DNA from 3 places in the Peribacillus suis genome. Region 1 is predicted to be linked to each of the others. Evidence: predicted binding sites of a transcription regulator. Region 1 holds the regulator's gene; each other region holds the start of a gene.
The links. The regulator CtsR, encoded in region 1, represses protease genes until heat stress. The targets are predictions, from matches to a motif close to ATGGTCAATAAAGGTCAAACA.
Positions count from the first base shown of each region.

Region 2: the regulator CtsR is predicted to act here: its motif matches at 2,507-2,527, upstream of AC503W_RS09970 (ATP-dependent Clp protease ATP-binding subunit).
Region 3: the regulator CtsR is predicted to act here: its motif matches at 1,878-1,898, upstream of clpB (ATP-dependent chaperone ClpB).

Region 1 is NZ_CM182019.1:94,996-102,033, forward strand. Features, by position in the region: rRNA gene AC503W_RS00515 (23S ribosomal RNA) at 1-2,410, shown strand, start outside; rRNA gene rrf (5S ribosomal RNA) at 2,475-2,590, shown strand; gene AC503W_RS00525 (CtsR family transcriptional regulator) at 2,853-3,314, shown strand; gene mcsA (protein-arginine kinase activator protein McsA) at 3,336-3,887, shown strand; gene mcsB (protein-arginine kinase McsB) at 3,884-4,960, shown strand; gene clpC (ATP-dependent protease ATP-binding subunit ClpC) at 5,069-7,038, shown strand, end outside.
Region 2 is NZ_CM182019.1:2,052,771-2,059,808, reverse strand. Features, by position in the region: gene AC503W_RS09985 (nucleotidyltransferase family protein) at 1-880, shown strand, start outside; gene AC503W_RS09980 (metal-dependent hydrolase) at 1,142-1,768, shown strand; gene AC503W_RS09975 (C40 family peptidase) at 1,958-2,401, shown strand; gene AC503W_RS09970 (ATP-dependent Clp protease ATP-binding subunit) at 2,603-4,729, shown strand; partial or broken gene pulA (type I pullulanase) at 5,166-7,038, shown strand, end outside.
Region 3 is NZ_CM182019.1:1,078,310-1,085,347, reverse strand. Features, by position in the region: gene clpB (ATP-dependent chaperone ClpB) at 1-1,835, opposite strand, end outside; partial or broken gene tnpA (IS200/IS605 family transposase) at 2,310-2,554, opposite strand; partial or broken gene AC503W_RS05345 (IS1182 family transposase) at 2,649-4,391, opposite strand; gene AC503W_RS05340 (YjzC family protein) at 4,618-4,797, opposite strand; gene argF (ornithine carbamoyltransferase) at 4,933-5,892, opposite strand; gene carB (carbamoyl-phosphate synthase (glutamine-hydrolyzing) large subunit) at 5,889-7,038, opposite strand, start outside.

The sequences.
Region 1 (7,038 bases):
AAAGCACCCCGGAAGGGGAGTGAAATAGATCCTGAAACCGTGTGCCTACAAGTAGTCAAAGCCCGTTAATGGGTAATGGCGTGCCTTTTGTAGAATGAACCGGCGAGTTACGATTTCATGCGAGGTTAAGTTGATAAGACGGAGCCGCAGCGAAAGCGAGTCTGAATAGGGCGAATGAGTATGAGGTCGTAGACCCGAAACCAGGTGATCTACCCATGTCCAGGGTGAAGTTCAGGTAACACTGAATGGAGGCCCGAACCCACGCACGTTGAAAAGTGCGGGGATGAGGTGTGGGTAGCGGAGAAATTCCAATCGAACCTGGAGATAGCTGGTTCTCTCCGAAATAGCTTTAGGGCTAGCCTCAAGATGAGAGTATTGGAGGTAGAGCACTGATTGGACTAGGGGCCCCCAACGGGTTACCGAATTCAGTCAAACTCCGAATGCCAAATACTTATTCTTGGGAGTCAGACTGCGAGTGATAAGATCCGTAGTCGAAAGGGAAACAGCCCAGACCACCAGCTAAGGTCCCAAAGTATACGTTAAGTGGAAAAGGATGTGGAGTTGCTTAGACAACCAGGATGTTGGCTCAGAAGCAGCCACCATTTAAAGAGTGCGTAATAGCTCACTGGTCGAGTGACTCCGCGCCGAAAATGTACCGGGGCTAAACGTATCACCGAAGCTGTGGATTGACACCGTATGGTGTCGATGGTAGGAGAGCGTTCTAAGGGCGTTGAAGTCAGACCGTAAGGACTGGTGGAGCGCTTAGAAGTGAGAATGCCGGTATGAGTAGCGAAAGAAGGGTGAGAATCCCTTCCACCGAATGCCTAAGGTTTCCTGAGGAAGGCTCGTCCGCTCAGGGTTAGTCGGGACCTAAGCCGAGGCCGAAAGGCGTAGGCGATGGACAACAGGTTGATATTCCTGTACCACCTATACATCGTTTGAACGATGGGGGGACGCAGAAGGATAGGGTAAGCGCGCTGTTGGATATGCGCGTCCAAGCAGTTAGGCCGGAAACGAGGCAAATCCCGTTTCCATTAAGGCGGAGCTGTGATGGCGAGGGAAATATAGTACCGAAGTTCCTGATTCCACACTGCCAAGAAAAGCCTCTAGTGAGATGTAAGGTGCCCGTACCGCAAACCGACACAGGTAGGCGAGGAGAGAATCCTAAGGTGTGCGAGAGAACTCTCGTTAAGGAACTCGGCAAAATGACCCCGTAACTTCGGGAGAAGGGGTGCTTTTTAGGGTGAATAGCCCAGAAAAGCCGCAGTGAATAGGCCCAGGCGACTGTTTAGCAAAAACACAGGTCTCTGCGAAGCCGCAAGGCGAAGTATAGGGGCTGACACCTGCCCGGTGCTGGAAGGTTAAGGGGAGAGGTTAGCGCAAGCGAAGCTTTGAACCGAAGCCCCAGTAAACGGCGGCCGTAACTATAACGGTCCTAAGGTAGCGAAATTCCTTGTCGGGTAAGTTCCGACCCGCACGAAAGGTGTAACGATCTGGGCACTGTCTCAACGAGAGACTCGGTGAAATTATAGTACCTGTGAAGATGCAGGTTACCCGCGACAGGACGGAAAGACCCCGTGGAGCTTTACTGCAGCCTGATATTGAATTTTGTTACAGCTTGTACAGGATAGGTAGGAGCCTGAGAAGCCGGAGCGCTAGCTTCGGTGGAGGCGTTGGTGGGATACTACCCTGGCTGTATTGAAATTCTAACCCGCGCCCCTTATCGGGGTGGGAGACAGTGTCAGGTGGGCAGTTTGACTGGGGCGGTCGCCTCCTAAAGAGTAACGGAGGCGCCCAAAGGTTCCCTCAGAATGGTTGGAAATCATTCGCAGAGTGTAAAGGCACAAGGGAGCTTGACTGCGAGACCTACAAGTCGAGCAGGGACGAAAGTCGGGCTTAGTGATCCGGTGGTTCCGCATGGAAGGGCCATCGCTCAACGGATAAAAGCTACCCCGGGGATAACAGGCTTATCTCCCCCAAGAGTCCACATCGACGGGGAGGTTTGGCACCTCGATGTCGGCTCATCGCATCCTGGGGCTGTAGTCGGTCCCAAGGGTTGGGCTGTTCGCCCATTAAAGCGGTACGCGAGCTGGGTTCAGAACGTCGTGAGACAGTTCGGTCCCTATCCGTCGCGGGCGCAGGAAATTTGAGAGGAGCTGTCCTTAGTACGAGAGGACCGGGATGGACGCACCGCTGGTGTACCAGTTGTCTTGCCAAAGGCATAGCTGGGTAGCTACGTGCGGAAGGGATAAGTGCTGAAAGCATCTAAGCATGAAGCCCCCCTCAAGATGAGATTTCCCATGGCGCAAGCTAGTAAGATCCCTGAAAGATGATCAGGTTGATAGGTCAGAGGTGGAAGCGTGGCGACATGTGGAGCTGACTGATACTAATAGATCGAGGACTTAACCAACGCTTTAAAAAGATGAACACCTTCTGATATTATCTAGTTTTGAAGGAACAACGTTCCTGATATGTTTGGTGGCGATAGCGAAGAGGTCACACCCGTTCCCATTCCGAACACGGCAGTTAAGCTCTTCAGCGCCGATGGTAGTTGGGGGTTTCCCCCTGTGAGAGTAGGACGCCGCCAAGCCATTTTAAAGGTCAGCCATTAGGCTGGGCTTTTTTTGCGTTCTAAAAGTACGATTAAAGGATTAAGGGTGGTTTTGAATATATCCATTAGGGGTAATTATAAAGATATTTTAATTTTACCGTGTGCAATAGGTATGTAACTACATATAATTTGGAGAAAATAGGTAATGCAAAAAGAAGTTAGTGCGTTTTAATTTGCAATATGCATTTTTCCTTGTATAATAATAGTCAAATATAGTCAAAGTCAGATTGGAGGAGGTTGAGTGAGAAACATATCTGATATTATCGAAACTTATTTGAAGCAAGTGCTAGAAATAAGTCAGAAAGATATCCTAGAAATTAAAAGAAGTGAAATAGCAGATAAATTTCAGTGTGTTCCTTCTCAAATCAATTACGTAATTAATACCAGGTTTACAATCGAAAGAGGCTATGTTGTTGAGAGTAAGCGTGGCGGTGGCGGGTATATTCGGATTATGAAGGTGAAATCGCAGGATTACGTGCAACTCATCAACCAGTTATTATCCCTTATTGGTTCCAGAGTGCCTCAATCTATGGCGGAAGGGGTCATCGCTCGGCTGATGAGCGAGGAAGTCATTAATGAAAGGGAAGCTAAAATCATGATGAGTGTCATTGATAGATCCGTCATCTATATAGACCTACCTGATCGTGATGAATTAAGGGCGCGAATTTTATCAGCCATGCTTACAACTTTAAAATATAAATAAACTGGCAGAGGTGATGAATGAATGATTTGTCAAGAATGCCATCAAAGACCTGCGACTCTTCACTTTACCAAAATCATTAATGGAAAAAAGGCTGAAGTCATGATTTGTGAGAAATGTGCTCAGGAAAAAGGTGAGATGTTCATGGATGCGGGTGGGCATGGATTTTCAATAAATAATTTGTTAGCAGGATTGTTAAATATCGAGTCGAATATTCAACAGACAAAGGCTAATTCATTTCCTATGACAGAAGAAAAACGCTGTCCTCATTGTCATCGTTCATATAAGGAATTCGTCCATATTGGAAAGTTTGGATGTGCCGAGTGTTATAAAACGTTCAATGATCAGTTAAATCCGATTCTAAAGAGGGTTCATAGCGGAAATACTGCACACATTGGGAAAATCCCAAAAAGAATTGGTGGCGGTATTTACCTTCGAAAACAAATTTCTGACTTAAAAGAGAATTTAAAGGTACACATCGAACAGGAAGAGTTCGAGAAGGCGGCCGAAGTAAGAGATAAGGTTCGTTCCCTTGAAAAAAGGTATGAGGCACAGGAGGGGGGCGATGAATCATGAGTTTGGAGAAATTTATGGAGAACGCTTTGAGTTCCTGGATGAATCATGAAGGTCCAGAAATGGATATTGTATTAAGTTCACGAATTCGTTTAGCCAGAAATTTTAAAGACTTTACCTTTCCTACCGCCTTTTCCAATGAAGAGGCAAAAGAAATCATTGAATTAGTGAAGAAAAGAATTGAAGAGGAAGTTACCCAAGAGATTGGCAAGCTGGAACTTCTGGAAATTGATCAAATGCAGTCACTGGAAAAGAGAGTGCTTGTTGAAAAACATTTGATCAGCCCACATTTAGTGGAAGAATCGGCAAAAGGGGCATGCCTTCTTTCCGAGAATGAAGAAATAAGCATCATGGTTAACGAAGAGGACCATCTCCGAATCCAGTGCTTGATGTCAGGATTGCAACTTAAGGAAACCTTAAGACTCGCAAATGTTCTTGACGATTGGATTGAAGAATCCATAGACTATGCATATGATGAAGAAAGAGGATACTTAACTAGCTGTCCGACTAATGTGGGAACAGGATTGAGGGCCTCAGTCATGATGCATCTCCCGGGTCTTGTACTAACTCAGCAAATGAATCATATTATACCGGCCATTAATCAATTGGGACTGGTGGTTCGCGGGATTTATGGAGAGGGCAGTCAAGCTCTAGGAAACATCTTTCAAATCTCCAACCAGATCACTCTCGGAAAATCCGAGAAGGATATCGTGGAGGATCTAACGAGTGTAGTTCAGCAGATCATTGCCCAGGAAAGGTCAGCCAGAGATGCATTAGTGAAGACCTCTCACATACAATTAGAGGATAGGGTTTTCCGATCCTATGGTATATTATCAAATGCCCGAATCATTGGGACCAAGGAAGCAGCTACCTGTATCTCCGATGTTAGGTTAGGGATAGATATAGGATATATAAAAAACATTTCAAAAAGCATCCTAAATGAGTTAATGATTCTGACTCAGCCAGGCTTTTTACAAAAATACGCAGGTGGACCTTTAAGGACACATGAAAGGGATATCCGTCGAGCAGCTCTTATACGAGAACACTTGGATTTCACAGAATCCTCCTTCTCATAGAAAAGTCAATCGATCATCTGCTATACATGTTAAAGCGAAGCATCTGCAAGATTTTATGCAGAGTCAAAAGCTTTATTCAAAACGAAAATTCTAAAGGAGGAATTCCCTATGATGTTTGGTCGTTTTACTGAAAGAGCCCAGAAAGTATTAGCATTAGCCCAAGAAGAAGCTATCCGGTTAGGTCATAATAATATTGGTACGGAGCACATCCTTTTAGGTTTAGTTCGCGAGGGAGACGGTATTGCAGCCAAAGCATTATACGCTCTCGGATTAGGTGCGGAAAAGATCCAGAAAGAAGTGGAAAACTTAATCGGCCGTGGCCAGGACAAAGCCCAAACGATTCATTATACGCCAAGAGCGAAGAAAGTCATTGAACTATCCATGGATGAAGCAAGGAAATTAGGTCATTCATATGTAGGCACAGAACATGTACTCCTTGGACTTATTCGAGAAGGAGAAGGTGTAGCAGCCCGTGTGTTAAATAACCTTGGCGTCAGTTTAAATAAAGCAAGACAGCAAGTATTACAACTATTAGGTAGCAATGAGTCAGGTGGACATCAAGGTTCAACCGCCTCTAATGCAAGCACTCCAACCCTTGATAGTCTTGCTCGTGATTTAACGGCCATCGCTCGTGAAGACAGCTTGGACCCTGTCATTGGTAGAGGCAAGGAAATTCAGCGTGTCATCGAAGTGTTGAGCAGACGCACAAAGAATAACCCTGTATTAATTGGTGAGCCAGGGGTGGGTAAAACTGCTATTGCTGAAGGCCTAGCACAGCAAATCATCAATAATGAGGTTCCTGAAATCCTACGTGATAAACGTGTCATGACACTTGATATGGGGACGGTCGTAGCGGGGACGAAATACCGTGGTGAATTCGAGGATCGATTAAAGAAAGTGATGGACGAAATCCGTCAAGCAGGAAATATCATCTTGTTTATTGATGAATTGCATACATTGATTGGTGCTGGTGGGGCGGAAGGTGCCATCGATGCATCTAATATCCTTAAGCCATCATTGGCCCGTGGTGAACTGCAATGTATCGGTGCAACCACATTGGATGAGTACCGTAAATATATCGAAAAGGATGCTGCACTCGAACGCCGCTTCCAACCCATCCAAGTGGATGAACCAACAACAGAAGAGTCCATTCAAATTCTTAAAGGGTTACGTGACCGGTATGAAGCCCATCACCGTGTATCAATCACTGATGAGGCTATCGATGCGGCTGTTAAGTTATCTGATCGATATATTTCCGACCGTTTCCTTCCGGATAAAGCAATCGATTTAATTGATGAAGCAGGTTCGAAAGTCCGGTTGCGTTCATATACTACACCTCCAAACTTAAAAGAACTTGAAGTGAAATTAGATGAAGTCCGGAAAGAAAAGGACGCTTCCGTTCAAAGCCAGGAGTTTGAAAAAGCTGCATCGCTTCGTGATACGGAGCAACGCTTAAGAGAACAATTGGAAGAAACAAAGAAAACGTGGAAAGAGAAACAAGGGCAAGAAAATAGTGAAGTGACGGTGGAAGACATCGCACATGTCGTATCCAGCTGGACTGGAGTCCCGGTTACTAAATTGGCACAAACGGAGTCAGATAAACTTCTAAATATGGAATCTATTCTCCATGATCGTGTAATTGGTCAGGAAGAGGCTGTTATAGCCGTTTCCAAAGCAGTACGACGTGCAAGAGCGGGGCTGAAGGATCCTAAACGTCCAATCGGCTCATTCATCTTCCTAGGGCCAACAGGAGTCGGTAAAACGGAACTTGGTCGTGCATTGGCTGAATCCATGTTCGGTGATGAAGATGCCATGATCCGTATCGACATGTCGGAATATATGGAGAAACATTCAACTTCACGCCTAGTTGGTTCTCCTCCAGGCTATGTGGGATATGAGGAGGGCGGACAACTGACTGAAAAAGTACGTAGAAAGCCATACTCCGTCGTTCTACTTGATGAAATTGAAAAGGCACATCCAGATGTATTCAACATTCTTCTACAGGTCCTTGAAGACGGAAGATTGACGGATTCAAAAGGCCGTACTGTGGATTTCAGGAACACGATTCTGATTATGAC
Region 2 (7,038 bases), 2.0 Mb from region 1:
TATTGAAAAATCGAATGTTCACGCACAAACATATACTATTATGAAGCAGGGAGGGAGGTTGGAGGCAACTCCGGTGTTCTATCAACAAATATTAAAAGAAAAATTTCAACGTGTCTTATTCCAAAATATCCTTATTAAAAATCAAACGAACCAAATCCTGAATGTTTTTGAAAAAAGCGGCATAGATATCATTCCGTTAAAAGGAACTGCATTTGCTGAACAACATTTTGGTCATCTAGGATCACGACCAACCTCTGATATTGATCTATTAATTAAACCTACTGATATGGATCGTGCTATTGATATAGTTAAAAGCTTGGGATACATAGAAGAGAGGAAACCAATCCCATTCCATTTTCATCGTTCATACAGTAAAGTCCTACCTGGTTCTTCTATTCCCTTAACGGTCGAACTTCATTGGGATATTTTAAAGCAGACTACTGCAAATTTTTGTGTTGAAGAAATTTGGGAGGAAGCATTATCAATAAATGACTCTTTCTTTATTAAACAATTTTCTGAGTTTCATCTTTTTTATATGATTTGCCTACACGGATGGCGGCATAATATGGAATCATTAAAATATTTTATTGATATTATCCAACTGATTTCTACTCTGGATATTGATTATAAAAGATTACTGGAAGATGCAAGCCGCCACAAAACGAGAAAAAGAATCATCAGAACGTTATCAATTGTATACCATCAGTTACCGACTCTTCATTTAATCAAAAAATTTCCTGATGAGATTCCGACTTCTTATGATCAACGGAATTCACCATTAAAAAAGTATGTGGATTTCATTGATTATTCATTCCTTAGTTACGATTCCCCAAAACATAGCATGGTTGAGCTTTATCATTGGCTGCATCCTAAATATTAAATACCAGATAGGATCCACATACACAACTATTTTACTTCGCTCCTTTGAACTTTCATGTGTTTAACTCTCGTTCGTAAAACAATCTGATGACTTCCCTCTTCCAATAAAGAATATAGCTCTCTAAGATAATATACAGGTAAATTTTCTTCCCTAAATTAAAGAAAATTAATCCAAAATAATGTATAGTTAAAAAGACGAGATTCGAACAAACATTCGTTTCTTGTTTGTAAGCTAACTTCTTAGAGGAACAGGGGAGAGAAAGTGAACGGAACAGCACATATGGCAATAGGGGCAACAGTAGGATTTCTAACGGCGAACACTCTACAGACCGATCCAACCACCACGTTATTTCTAGTCGGTGTAGGTGGAGTTTCAGGATTAATGCCTGACATGGATATTGACGGGAAGTTGAGTAATAAGATTACCTTTTCTCACAAATTCATTCGAACTTTGGCTCAAACCATCGGAGTTCTTATGATCATTTATAGTCTTTTAGCAAGTTCTGAAACGGAGAGATGGCTAGGTGTAGGCGCAGGTATCGGTATTATTATCATTTCTTCTTTTATAACACAAAGACATATGTTGACTCTTACAGGTCTTGGTATTTTAGGGACTGGGCTCTCTTTAGATGTTGACTGGCTATGGCTTTTAGGAATTTATATTATACTAGCTTCCTTTACACCGCACCGTAGTTATACCCATTCGATAGCGGGGGTTCTATTCTTTGGAGTGATTGCGTTTCAGTTCCAAGAGACATTGGGGACTGAAGGGATTTTCACTACTTGCATTTTAGGGTACATAAGTCATTTGCTGGCTGATATGAAGTTTCTGCCCTTTAATAAACGGGGGGTAAAGTTATTGCTACCATTTTTCTCAAAGGAATTTTAGGAAAAGCCGCAGTGTTTCTTTAATAGAGACATTGCGGCTCCTTTCCTTTTATATAAGGTGATCTTTATTTTAGTATCGTTTATTTCCTAAATCTACTAATGTAATATAATTGTAAAGTCCCTGTGATGCGCATGTTATGACTTTTCTAGTATATTAGGTTTAGCATATTGCATCAGGGGGTAAGTTATATTGTTAAAGAAAATTTTTGTCGGATTGTCGTTAGTTACAATGATTGGATTTGGTTCCTTTACTGGAAACAATGTAGAAGCTGCATCTTATCATACCAAAGCAATTAAAACCGCTAAAAGTGAATTAGGGACGAAATATAAAATGGGTGGTATGTCTTCTTCCGGTTTTGACTGTTCAGGTTTGGTGAAATATTCATATAACAAAGCTGGAAAGACATTACCGCGAACAGCTGCTGACATTTACAAAAAAGGAAAGAAAGTTAAAACCTTGAAAAAAGGGGATCTAATGTTCTTCTCACCGAATAAAGCAAAAAAACCAACGCATGTAGCGATATATATAGGTGACAATAAATTCATACACTCCGCATCTTCCAAGGGAGTTACCTACGCAAAGACGAATAATAGTTATTGGAAACCACAGTATATTGGGGCAAAACGTATATAATTAGTAAAACTATTCCTTATAGAAACGGAAATTGAGGCTGAATTCAGTCTCTTTTTTTATTTAACAGATTAAATGTGCACTAAAACTAGTCAAGCAAAATTCTTGAAAGTCAAAGAAGGTCAATGTATAATAAAGGCATAAGGTCAAAGTTAGTCAAAGTCAAATGATAACTCGTAATAATAAATAAGGAGGAGTACTCATATGTTATGTGAAAAATGTCATGAAAACCAAGCAAATATTCAGGTTCATCTCAATATGAATGGGCAACAGCATGATGTCAAATTGTGCTCCACTTGTTATAAAGAAGAACAAAATAAACTTGGTGCAGCCATGGGAGGAATGGATACAGGAAAGTTCCAATTTGATGGATTTTCAAATTCATTCAACCCTTTTAATAGTAGCAACATGCCTCCATCAAAACCCGTACAAGAAGATAAAGACGGAGGTTTGCTTGAAGAGTATGGTCACAATCTGAATGATGTTGCAAAAGCAGGACTCATTGATCCGGTCATTGGAAGAAATGAAGAAATCAAAAGAGTCATCGAAGTGTTAAATAGACGAAACAAAAACAATCCAGTTTTGATTGGTGAGCCTGGCGTTGGTAAAACAGCTATTGCAGAAGGATTGGCCTTAGCAATTGTTGAAGGAAAGGTCCCGGAAAAATTGCGTAACAAACTGGTTTTTTCACTCGATATGGCATCTCTTGTAACGAACACAGGCATTCGTGGTCAATTTGAAGAAAGAGTGAAACAATTAATCAGTGAATTACAAGATAGAAAGAATGTCATTCTATTCATTGATGAAATTCACCAAATCGTAGGTGCTGGTTCAGCTGAAGGTTCAATGGATGCAGGGAATATTTTAAAACCTGCCTTAGCACGCGGTGAACTTCAACTTGTGGGTGCAACGACCCTTTCTGAATATCGGAAAATTGAAAAAGATGGGGCACTTGAACGACGATTCCAACCCGTACAAGTTGATGAGCCGACAACAGAAGAAGCGATAGTCATTTTACAAGGTCTGAAAGATCGTTACGAGTCTTTCCATGGAGTCATATATACGGAGGAAGCGCTGGAAGCAGCTGTCGAACTTTCACATCGTTACATCCAAGATCGCTTTCTACCAGATAAAGCAATTGACTTAATGGACGAAGCCGGCTCAAAACAAAATTTGACGATTGAATATAGTCAAGAGGATGTAGTAAAACAACGTCTTGAACAAATCTTTAAAGAAAAAGAATTGGCTCTAAAAGAAGAAGCCTACGAAAAAGCGGCTGAGCTTCGAGATGAAGAAGAAAAGTTGGAAAAATCCCTACAGGCTGGAGCCAATGCAGCTAAACCGAATGTCACTGTAGAAGATATTCAAAGGATTATAGAACAAAAAACGGGAATTCCTATAGGCAAGCTGCAGGAAGATGAACAGAAAAAAATGATTCATCTTCAAGAGGATTTAATGAAAAAAGTCATTGGTCAAGAAGAAGCAGTCAAAAAGGTTGCAAAAGCTGTTCGTCGAAGCCGTGCAGGTTTAAAATCCAAAAACCGTCCGACCGGCTCTTTCCTTTTTGTTGGACCGACCGGCGTGGGTAAAACTGAATTGGCTAAAACGCTAGCCGAGGAACTGTTTGGCGATAAAGAAGCTATGATTCGCCTTGACATGAGTGAATTCATGGAGAAACATAGTGTTTCTAAATTGATTGGTTCTCCTCCGGGTTATGTTGGTCATGAGGAAGCAGGACAATTAACTGAGAAAGTTCGCCGTAAACCTTACAGCATTATTTTATTGGACGAAATTGAAAAAGCCCATCCTGATGTGATGCATATGTTCTTACAGATTCTTGAGGATGGTCGTCTGACGGATAGTCAAGGAAGGACTGTAACATTTAAAGATACTGTCATCATCATGACAAGTAATGCTGGAGTCGGTGAAAAGCAAAAAGTTATGGGATTCGGTACGAGCACTGCTGTTGAAGAAGCTTCAATCCTACAATCATTGGGCAGTTTCTTTAAACCGGAATTTCTAAACCGATTTGATAGTATTATCGAGTTCTCCGCACTGAAGAAAGAAGATTTATTACAAATTGTCGATATCATGATTCATGAACTTGAAGAAAACCTGACTGCTCAAGGCTTATCACTTGTCGTGACGGATGAAGCCAGAAACAAATTGATTGAAATGGGTTATCACCCACAGTTTGGTGCAAGGCCGCTTCGCCGTGTTCTTCAGGAACAACTTGAAGATGGCATAACAGACTATATTTTTGAACAGCCTGAGGTGAAAAACTTCAAAGCAGTCGTTGAAGATGACCAATTGAAAATTATCAATTCATAATGATTAGTACTAGAAATGCCTCCAAGACAGTATGACTGTAATGGGGGCATTTTTTAAAACGTTCTATAAAGACCGCTACTTTAGTTGAATAATTAGAATTCCTTTAATGAAATCTTTGTTTGAAATAGTTTTTTTGATAATGACACCAATTACTTGAAGGAACTGCAATAGAAAACTGTTAGGTATAAACAAGGACTTATTTCTTTTTGCAGAGAGCATAGTATATAATATTGTGTAACGATGGGAAAAATGGTATATGTTTGATGGTGAAACAGTTGTGGAATTAAAAGGAAAGTGCATTCACTTTTATGGATTGGGCCATTCAAATGAAATCAAAATAGTATATAAAAAAACGAATTCCTATTTCATAAGGGGAATTTCATTGGAGGAGTGACCTATGAAAGATTCACTTTCTTATTTCGAAGAGGAAAATACCAATCAAGCACCTAAGGAAAAAGAAATCGAAAAAATTCTGGACTCCTTGCCGGTTGCAGAAATTGACCCAATGAGCCCGCAAGAAATGGATAACCTTTATTATTATGATGGAAATGATTTGGGGAATGACTTTCAACTAGATCGAACAGCTTTTCGTCTTTGGGCACCTACTTCAAGCGAAGCTAAGCTTGTTACGTATAAAAGTTGGGATGATCCTGTTGGTACCGAGTTTGATATGAAGCGCTCGGAGAAGGGAACGTGGACGGCTGAACTTCCAGGTGATCAAGATGGCTTGATTTATACATACAAAGTGAAAGTCGGTAATGTATGGAATGAAGCTGTGGATCCATACGTCCGTGCCGTCACAGTTAACGGGAATAGAGGGGTAGTCATTAATTTAAATGATACCAATCCCCAAAAATGGAGTACTGATAAGCCATCGTTAGCTAAACCGGAGGATGCGATTATATATGAACTTCATATCAGGGATTTATCAATTCATCCTGACAGTGGGATTCAACAAAAAGGTAAATATTTAGGTGTGACTGAAACAGATACTATAAGCCCATATGGTACGAAAACAGGAATCAATCATATTAAGGACTTAGGTGTAACTCATGTTCAATTCATCCCCATATTTGATTTTGCTACGGTAGATGAAACGAGATTGACTGAGCCTCAATATAACTGGGGATACGACCCAAAAAATTATAATGCACCCGAAGGATCCTACTCATTGGACCCTTATCAGCCGAAACTAAGAATTAGAGAGTTAAAGCAGATGATTCAAACGCTGCATGATCAAGGTTTACGTGTCATCATGGATGTAGTTTTCAATCACGTATATACAGTGGATGACTCAAATTTTAATAAACTCGTACCCAATTACTTTTTCCGCTATAACGAAGACGGAACACTTTCTAATGGGACGGGGGTAGGGAATGACACCGCTTCCGAACATAACATGATGCGTAAATTCATTGTCGACTCTGTGGTTTATTGGGCAAAAGAGTATCACCTCGATGGCTTCCGGTTCGATCTTATGGGGGTTCATGATGTGGAGACGATGAATGAGGTGAAAAAAGCTGTTCATGAAATTGATCCGTCTATCATTCTGTTAGGTGAAGGATGGGATATGAATACACCACTGGATGCTTCCTTGAAGGCAAACCAGAAAAACGCGCATAAGATGCCGGGTATTGCTCATTTTAATGACGCCATTAGAGATGGCTTGAAAGGTTTTGTAATGGATAAATACGATAGGGGCTTTGTCAACGGCAAACAAGGCATGGAAGATATCGTAAAAAGGGGAATTGCTGGTGGATTGAAATACGATGATCATTTAGCTACGTACCAGACCCCATCCCAGGTCATAAATTATGTAGAGGCACATGATAATTATACTTTATGGGATAAGCTTGTCATCACCCAACCTGACGTGTCAGATGAAGAACGTAAACAGATGCATAAATTGGCAACTTCTGTCGTATTGTTATCTCAGGGAATCCCCATGATACATGCCGGTCAAGAATTCATGCGAACAAAAGATGGAGATGAAAATAGCTATCAATCCCCAGATTGGATCAATCGACTGAATTGGAAACGAAGAGCGGAATTCGACCATGAAGTAGAGTATGTAAAAGGATTAATTGCTTTGCGAAAAAAACATCCTGTATTTAGACTTACTTCGGCTGAAGAGATTGAACGGCACTTGATGTTCCTCGATGCTCCTGCAAATGTAATAGCTTATTCATTAATGACAGAAGATTCAAATATAGTTGTCATTCATAATGCAAACTGGCATTCAATCGACATTACTTTGCCTCATCTAAAAAAGTGGTCACTTTTAGTTAATGGACAGAAAGCGGGTCTAG
Region 3 (7,038 bases), 980 kb from region 1:
CCTGTCGGTCCAAGGAAAATAAAGGAACCTATTGGTCTGTTTGGATCCTTGATCCCGGCTCTAGCCCGTAAAACAGCATCCGATACAAGTTCCACCGCTTCCCCTTGACCGATTACCCGTTCATGAAGAATATCCGAAAGACGAAGCAATTTATCCCTTTCGCTTTCCACTAACTTACTTACCGGAATACCCGTCCATCTAGCAACGATTGAGGCAATTTCTTCCTCGGTCACTTCTTGGCGGAGCAAACGGGATTCCTGCTTCCCATTTTCCACCTCTTCTTCCATGGCCTCCAATTCCTTTTGAAGCTGTGGAATCTTCCCATGTCGAAGTTCAGCTGCACGGTTCAGGTCATAGTCATTTTCCGCCTGTTCCAGCTCATGCTTTAACTTTTCAAGTTCTTCCCTTTGATCCTGGACTTTTTGAAGGGACGATTTCTCCATTTGCCATTTGGCCTTCATACTGGTAGCCTGATCCTGCAATTCCGAAAGTTCTTTTTGGAGTACCTCCAATCTTGCTTTGCTTTGAGCATCCTCTTCATTTTTAAGGGCGGCTTCCTCTATCTCCAACGTCATGACTTTCCGCGTAATCGAATCAAGTTCCGCTGGCATCGAGTCGATTTCCATCCGGATCATTGCACAAGCCTCATCCACAAGGTCTATTGCTTTATCCGGTAAGAAGCGTTCCGTGATATAGCGATTTGATAGAACAGCTGCTGCCACAATGGATCGATCATGTATTCTGACCCCATGATGGACCTCGAACCTTTCCTTCAGACCACGCAAAATGGAAATGGTATCTTCTACGTCTGGCTCTGGAACAAGCACTTGCTGGAAACGCCGTTCAAGAGCGGGATCCTTCTCAATATACTTACGATATTCGTCAAGTGTGGTTGCACCAATGCAATGCAATTCACCACGCGCTAACATTGGCTTCAGCATATTTCCGGCATCCATTGCCCCTTCCGTTTTACCAGCACCGACAATGGTATGCAATTCATCGATGAATAATAGGATGTTCCCATCGCTCTTTTTCACTTCATTCAGAACCGCTTTCAGTCGTTCCTCAAATTCACCGCGAAACTTAGCCCCGGCAACCAACGCACTCATATCAAGCGAAAACACCGTTTTATCTTTAAGCCCTTCCGGTACATCTTTTCGGACAATTCGTTGGGCCAGGCCTTCGACAATGGCCGTTTTACCAACACCAGGTTCCCCAATCAATACGGGGTTATTTTTTGTCTTACGTGACAAAATACGGATGACATTCCGGATCTCCGTATCACGGCCAATGACAGGATCCACATTCCCCGCCTTCACTTCAGCAACAAGATCTCTTCCATATTTTTTCAAAACTTCATATGTGTTTTCCGGATTTTGACTAGTCACTCTCTGATTCCCCCTTAACGTTTGGATAATTTGCTTCGCTTTCCCATAGTCGATCCCATAGTCCGCAAATAGCTTTCTTATGTTCGGTTTATCTTCTTTTAACAAAGCAAGCAAAATATGCTCAACTGATAGATACTCATCCTCCCAGCTCTTCATTTCCTTTTCAGCTGCCGACAGCACATTTTGAAGGGAATTCGACATATAAACTTGAGAGGTGCTTCCGCTAACTTGAGGCAACTTATTTATTTCTTTATTCAGTTCCGTATCGAAATGACTGAGCGATTGATTCGTTTCCGACAAAATTCTAATGAGTAGGCTTTCATCCTGTGTCATCAGGGCTTTTAATAGATGAAGCTCGGTAAGTTCCGGGTTTTCCCTATCCTTGGCCAGCTCCTGCCCACTTATAAATGCCTGCTGGGTTCTTTCCGTCATCGTATTAAAATCCATCTTAAAACCTCCCATTCATTGTTTCCAAAAGAATGCTTATAATGTTTGACCAACTTTGACCTTTATATTTTAATTATACTGCTTATTATTCCCTTGTAAAGAAAAGTTATATGGGACATTGATAATTTCTGCTATTAACCCTTTACAACCCACCCTACCAGAGGGTTTATACAATCTGTTTACTCTAAAAGTTAAAAGTACAAAGCCAAAAACCTCTCTTCAATCAAGAAGAAAGGCCAAATCATCCCGAAGATCCTTTAAGTAAATATTTGCGGAAGAGTTTTTTAGAAATCTCGAATATTTTCGGATATACTCAAGAATAATGTTCCAATAATAACGACCACCCGCGTGATAATGGGTGGTCTGCGGCTGAAAGCCTTTATTACTGACCAGGCCCTAAAGGGCCCCTGATTGGTTCACCTGTGAATGGATCTGCGACTATATCATCTTGTATCTGGTTCCGTATGTATTCTTCTATACCTTCTTGTTTCGTCCAACTGTATCTACATAATATCCCGTACACCAAAACTTTCGGTTTCCATACCTGTATTTCAAATTCGTATGACGGTCAAATATATTCAAACTACTTTTCCCTTTAAATAACCCACAAATGAAGTTACACTTATTTTTGGTGGGATGCTCACGAGCATATGTACATGGGCTTTACATGCCGTTGCTTCAATGATTTCCACGCCTTTCCTTTCACATAGCGTGCGCAATATTTGACCGATATCCTTTTTTATCTTTCTTGTAAATCAATTGTCTTCTGTACTTCGGTGCAAATACGATATGATACTTACAATTCCAGGTAAAGGGGCTGTCTAATAAGTCCCTAAAATAAAACAGGTGGAGAAAAACGAGTTGTTTTTCTCCACCTGTTTTTCTATTTCTATAATAATTTACTGAAAGTAGCTGACGTAACCCAGCTATCTTCAGTAAATTATGTGCCATGGCTACGATGCCAAACTCCGTTTGGACTTTCGCTAAGCCCCGAAGCGAAAAGCGACGGAACGACCTATTGCCCTTGATATGACCAAAAACACTCTCTACCTCGATTTTTCGTCGAGCGTAAAGTTGTGCATTCGATTCAGACCAAAGGTTCAATTTTGCTTTCGCTTTTAATTCTTCATAAACTGGATTAACATGCACTTGGCGATTTCCTGTCGCCTTTGTACATTGAGATTTTAATGGGCAATCCGTACAATCCTCACATTCATAAATTTTAAAGTCACGTGTGAATCCATTTTTATCCGTACGGGTCGAGTAACGCTTAAATAAAACCTTACGGTTATTTGGACAGGTGTATTCATCCTTTTGTTCATCATATGCCCAGTTACTCGCATGACGAATATCTTTTTTATAGCTCCGTTTTTGTTCCGTTAAAAAAGTATTGTAAGGAATCAAAGCTTCAAATTCTTTTTCCAAAGAGTAGAGATAGTTTTCTTCACTGCCATAGCCGGCATCTGCGATGACGTTTTTCGGGAATGGTAGCGATGTATTCTTCAGTGCCTCTAAATGCGGCTTGAAACAACGCGTATCAGTTGGGCGTTGATGTATCGTATAAAAAAGAATGAATTGATTTTCCGTTGCCATTTGAATATTATAACCAGGTTTTAGTTGTCCGTTATTCATATGATCATCTTTCATTCGCATAAATGTCGCATCCGTATCGGTTTTAGAATAACTATTTCGATCGCCAAATAGAGCATTTTGTTGTTTATATTTAACTAATCGTGGACCTAAGTCCTCGCGCACTAATTTCAATAGTTTCTTAACCGGACTGAGTTCCCGTCGTTTTTCTTTTCGTACCTGGACATCTTCTTCAAGTTGGATACCGTTCGTTTCTTTTTCAACTTTTTCCACTAATGCTTTTTCTATTTGAGTTAGTTTTTCCTCTATCGTTAATGAGGAGGTTTCATCTTGAGTAGACAGTTCAAGACCCTCTTCATTTGCAATGGTCTGAATCTGTTGGTACGTTTCTTCGATTTTTTCTTGCAGCTTCGCCTCAAATTTGGTCGTCGCCTTTTTCCACACAAATGAATACTTGTTTGCGCTTGCTTCAATCTTTGTTCCGTCTAGAAAATAGTTCTCCATTGTGACGTGCTTTTCTTCTATTAGTTGATGGATCATTTCTTCAAATAGCTTCGGAAGGAGCTTATCCATTTGTTGTGTGCGAAATCGATTAATCGTTCGATAATCCGGTTTTTGCAAGGCAGCCAGCCACATTGTTGGGATATTTTCTTTAACCAGTTTGGCGATTTCACGACAGGAATAGACTTTTTGAGAATAGGCATACAAAATGACTTTCGTCATCATTTTAGGATGGTAAGAGCTACGTCCGCCACCATTATAGTGCTCAAAAAAGACATTATCTTCTACTGATTCAATCATTTGATCAATCACACGCGCCACGTGGTGAACCGGAATGAGATCCTGAATGTCAAAAATAACAGTGGTTTGTTGGTTATCATAGGGAATAAAAGTAGGTGTAGAATTTCGTTTTTGAGGAACGGTAGTTTCCTCTTGAATGGTGAGTGGTAGTATAGTTTGTTCCATGTTATAATTTTCTGTAGTGATCTTTGGATTGCTCATAAAAAATCGTCCTTTCGTAAATGGTGTGTGGTAACTTCATTTTACTAAAAAGGGCGATTTTTTTGTGCATAAATTTCATAAAAAAAGGGTTGCCCTAAAAGTCATTTTCCTGACTTTTGGGACAGCCCCTTTCTTTTCTACAAAAAAGCAGGAAAGGGAATGATCATCCTTTTCCTGCTTTTCCATTTCATTATGGCTTTCTTTGATAGGTCCATAGCCGGTTATGATTCGAGGTCTCAGGAAAGGTGTCCCCTGCTTCGAGCTTGACCATTTTCGGATTGACTACCATACTTCCTGTTTCACCGATTTCTACGTATGCCCCATTATTAGGTGCTTTTTGCCCTGGCTTAAATTGACGATTTTGCCCCATGTATTTCACCCCTTTACATGCTTTCCCTATTATTATTGCCACCTTTTTTTCTTTCATGACCGAAAATTTCAAAGGGGAAAAGAGGATGGTGGCAAAAGTAAAAAGCGCCTGCTATAGAGCAGACGCTTAAATTTATTATGTTAGTAAATCTACGAGAACCGCCTTTTGGGCATGTAGACGGTTCCCCGCTTGATGGAATACGACCGAATTCGGCCCATCGATGACTTCTGCAGTCACCTCTTCTTCTCTATGAGCGGGTAAGCAATGCATGAATAGATAATCATTCTTTGCATGTTTAACAAGTTCACCGTTGATTTGATAGCCCTTAAACGCTTCTAAACGGATGCTATTCTCAATTTCTTGCCCCATGGAGGTCCATACATCCGAATATACGATATCTGCGTCCTTAATGGCTTCAACCGCTGAGGTCGTAACAGTTACTTCACAATTGTTTTCAGCTGCTACTTCCTTCGCGTAGGCAACGATTTCTTCGTCAGGCTTATACCCCTCCGGACATCCAATCGAGAAATTCATGCCCATTTTAGCGCAACCGACCATCAATGAGTTGGCTACATTATTCCCATCGCCAATGTAACTCATTTTTAATCCTTTCAATTTCCCTTTCAATTCTAGGATGGTCAGGAAGTCCGCCATCACTTGGCTAGGATGTGCAAGGTCAGTCAACCCATTAATAACTGGAATGGTTGCATGATCAGCCAATTCCATGATTTTTTCATGTCCGAAAGTACGAATCATGATACCATCAAGGTACTCGGAAAGGACTTTTGCCGTATCGGAAATGGGTTCTCCACGTCCGATTTGCAAGTCATTACTGCTCAAAAATAATGCATGGCCACCTAGCTGTAGCATTCCCACTTCAAAAGAGACCCGGGTACGAGTCGATGATTTTTCAAAAATCATCCCTAATGTCTTACCAGCTAAAGGTTTATATTCCTCGCCTGCTTGTAATTTGGCTTTTATATTTTGCGCCAACTCCAATAAAGCTGCAATTTCCTTTGATGTTGTTTCCTTCATCGTCAAGAAGTCTTTTCCACCCAAGATTTTCGAGTGCGACTGTGCCATCAGTGCATTCATACATGTGACACCCCTTTCGAATAAGTTGCAAGCCATTCCTGCAATGAGGTAACGCTTGGATCCGCATGCTTCAGTGATTGTAAATACGCTTTAAATGTTTCCTCTTCCGAAAAGGCCAATAGTCTGTATTTGGCGGCTAATAACCGTAACTGCTTATCTTCATCCGTTGCTCCGTAAGCCAAGACGACGGCTGCATTGCCTGCCTTTAGCCATTGGTCAAAGTCCGTATGGGTGATTTCCAAGTCGGCATCATGGATTAGCTTAAGTAGTCCTTCGCTTAATTGGGCTGATTCGGCTTGATACACACCTGTCGTATGTTTAGCCTTTTGAGCGTGAAATACTTTCGTTAACGCTTCTATCATGGTTTCCCCGATTGCGATGCCTTCACCTGTAGACTTCATTTCCGGACCGACTTTTGAATCCAGTCCACTTAAAGCGAAGGTTGAGAATACTGGATATTTGACGACCGAATACGGAATATCTTCCATTAATCCTGTTTTTTCAACCAAATTTGCTAAAGAATATTTCCCAAGCAATATTTTTGTCGCCATTTGCACTAATGGGACGTTCGTGACTTTACTGATGATTGGAATCGTACGGCTGGCACGTGGATTCACTTCCAGTACATATACATCACTGCCATCAATGACGAATTGGATATTCATGAGTCCTTTATATCCAAGCTCTCTCACAAGCTTTTCTGCATAAATGGTCATTTTCCCCTTAATATCATCCGATAAGGACTGTGAAGGCAGTAAAGCCAGGCTATCTCCTGAATGAACCCCTGCTTTTTCAACATGTTCGGCTACGATTGGGATATAAACTTCCTTACCATCCGCAATCAAATCGATTTCTGCTTCCTTACCAGGAATATAAGAATCGATCAATACGGGATACACAAGTTCTGCACCATTTTCGATTCGGTTCAACAAACTTTCCTTTGAACGGATTATTTCCATTCCTTGTCCACCGATGACATAAGACGGACGCAACAGCACAGGGAAGCCGATTGTTTCAGCACTTTCAACGAGCTGTCCCACACTGTCAGCCATTGTTCCTGGGACATGCGGAATGTCCAGCTTTTGTAACAGTTGATAAAAACGATCGCGATCTTCTAACTGATCAAGCATGTCAAATGAAGTACCA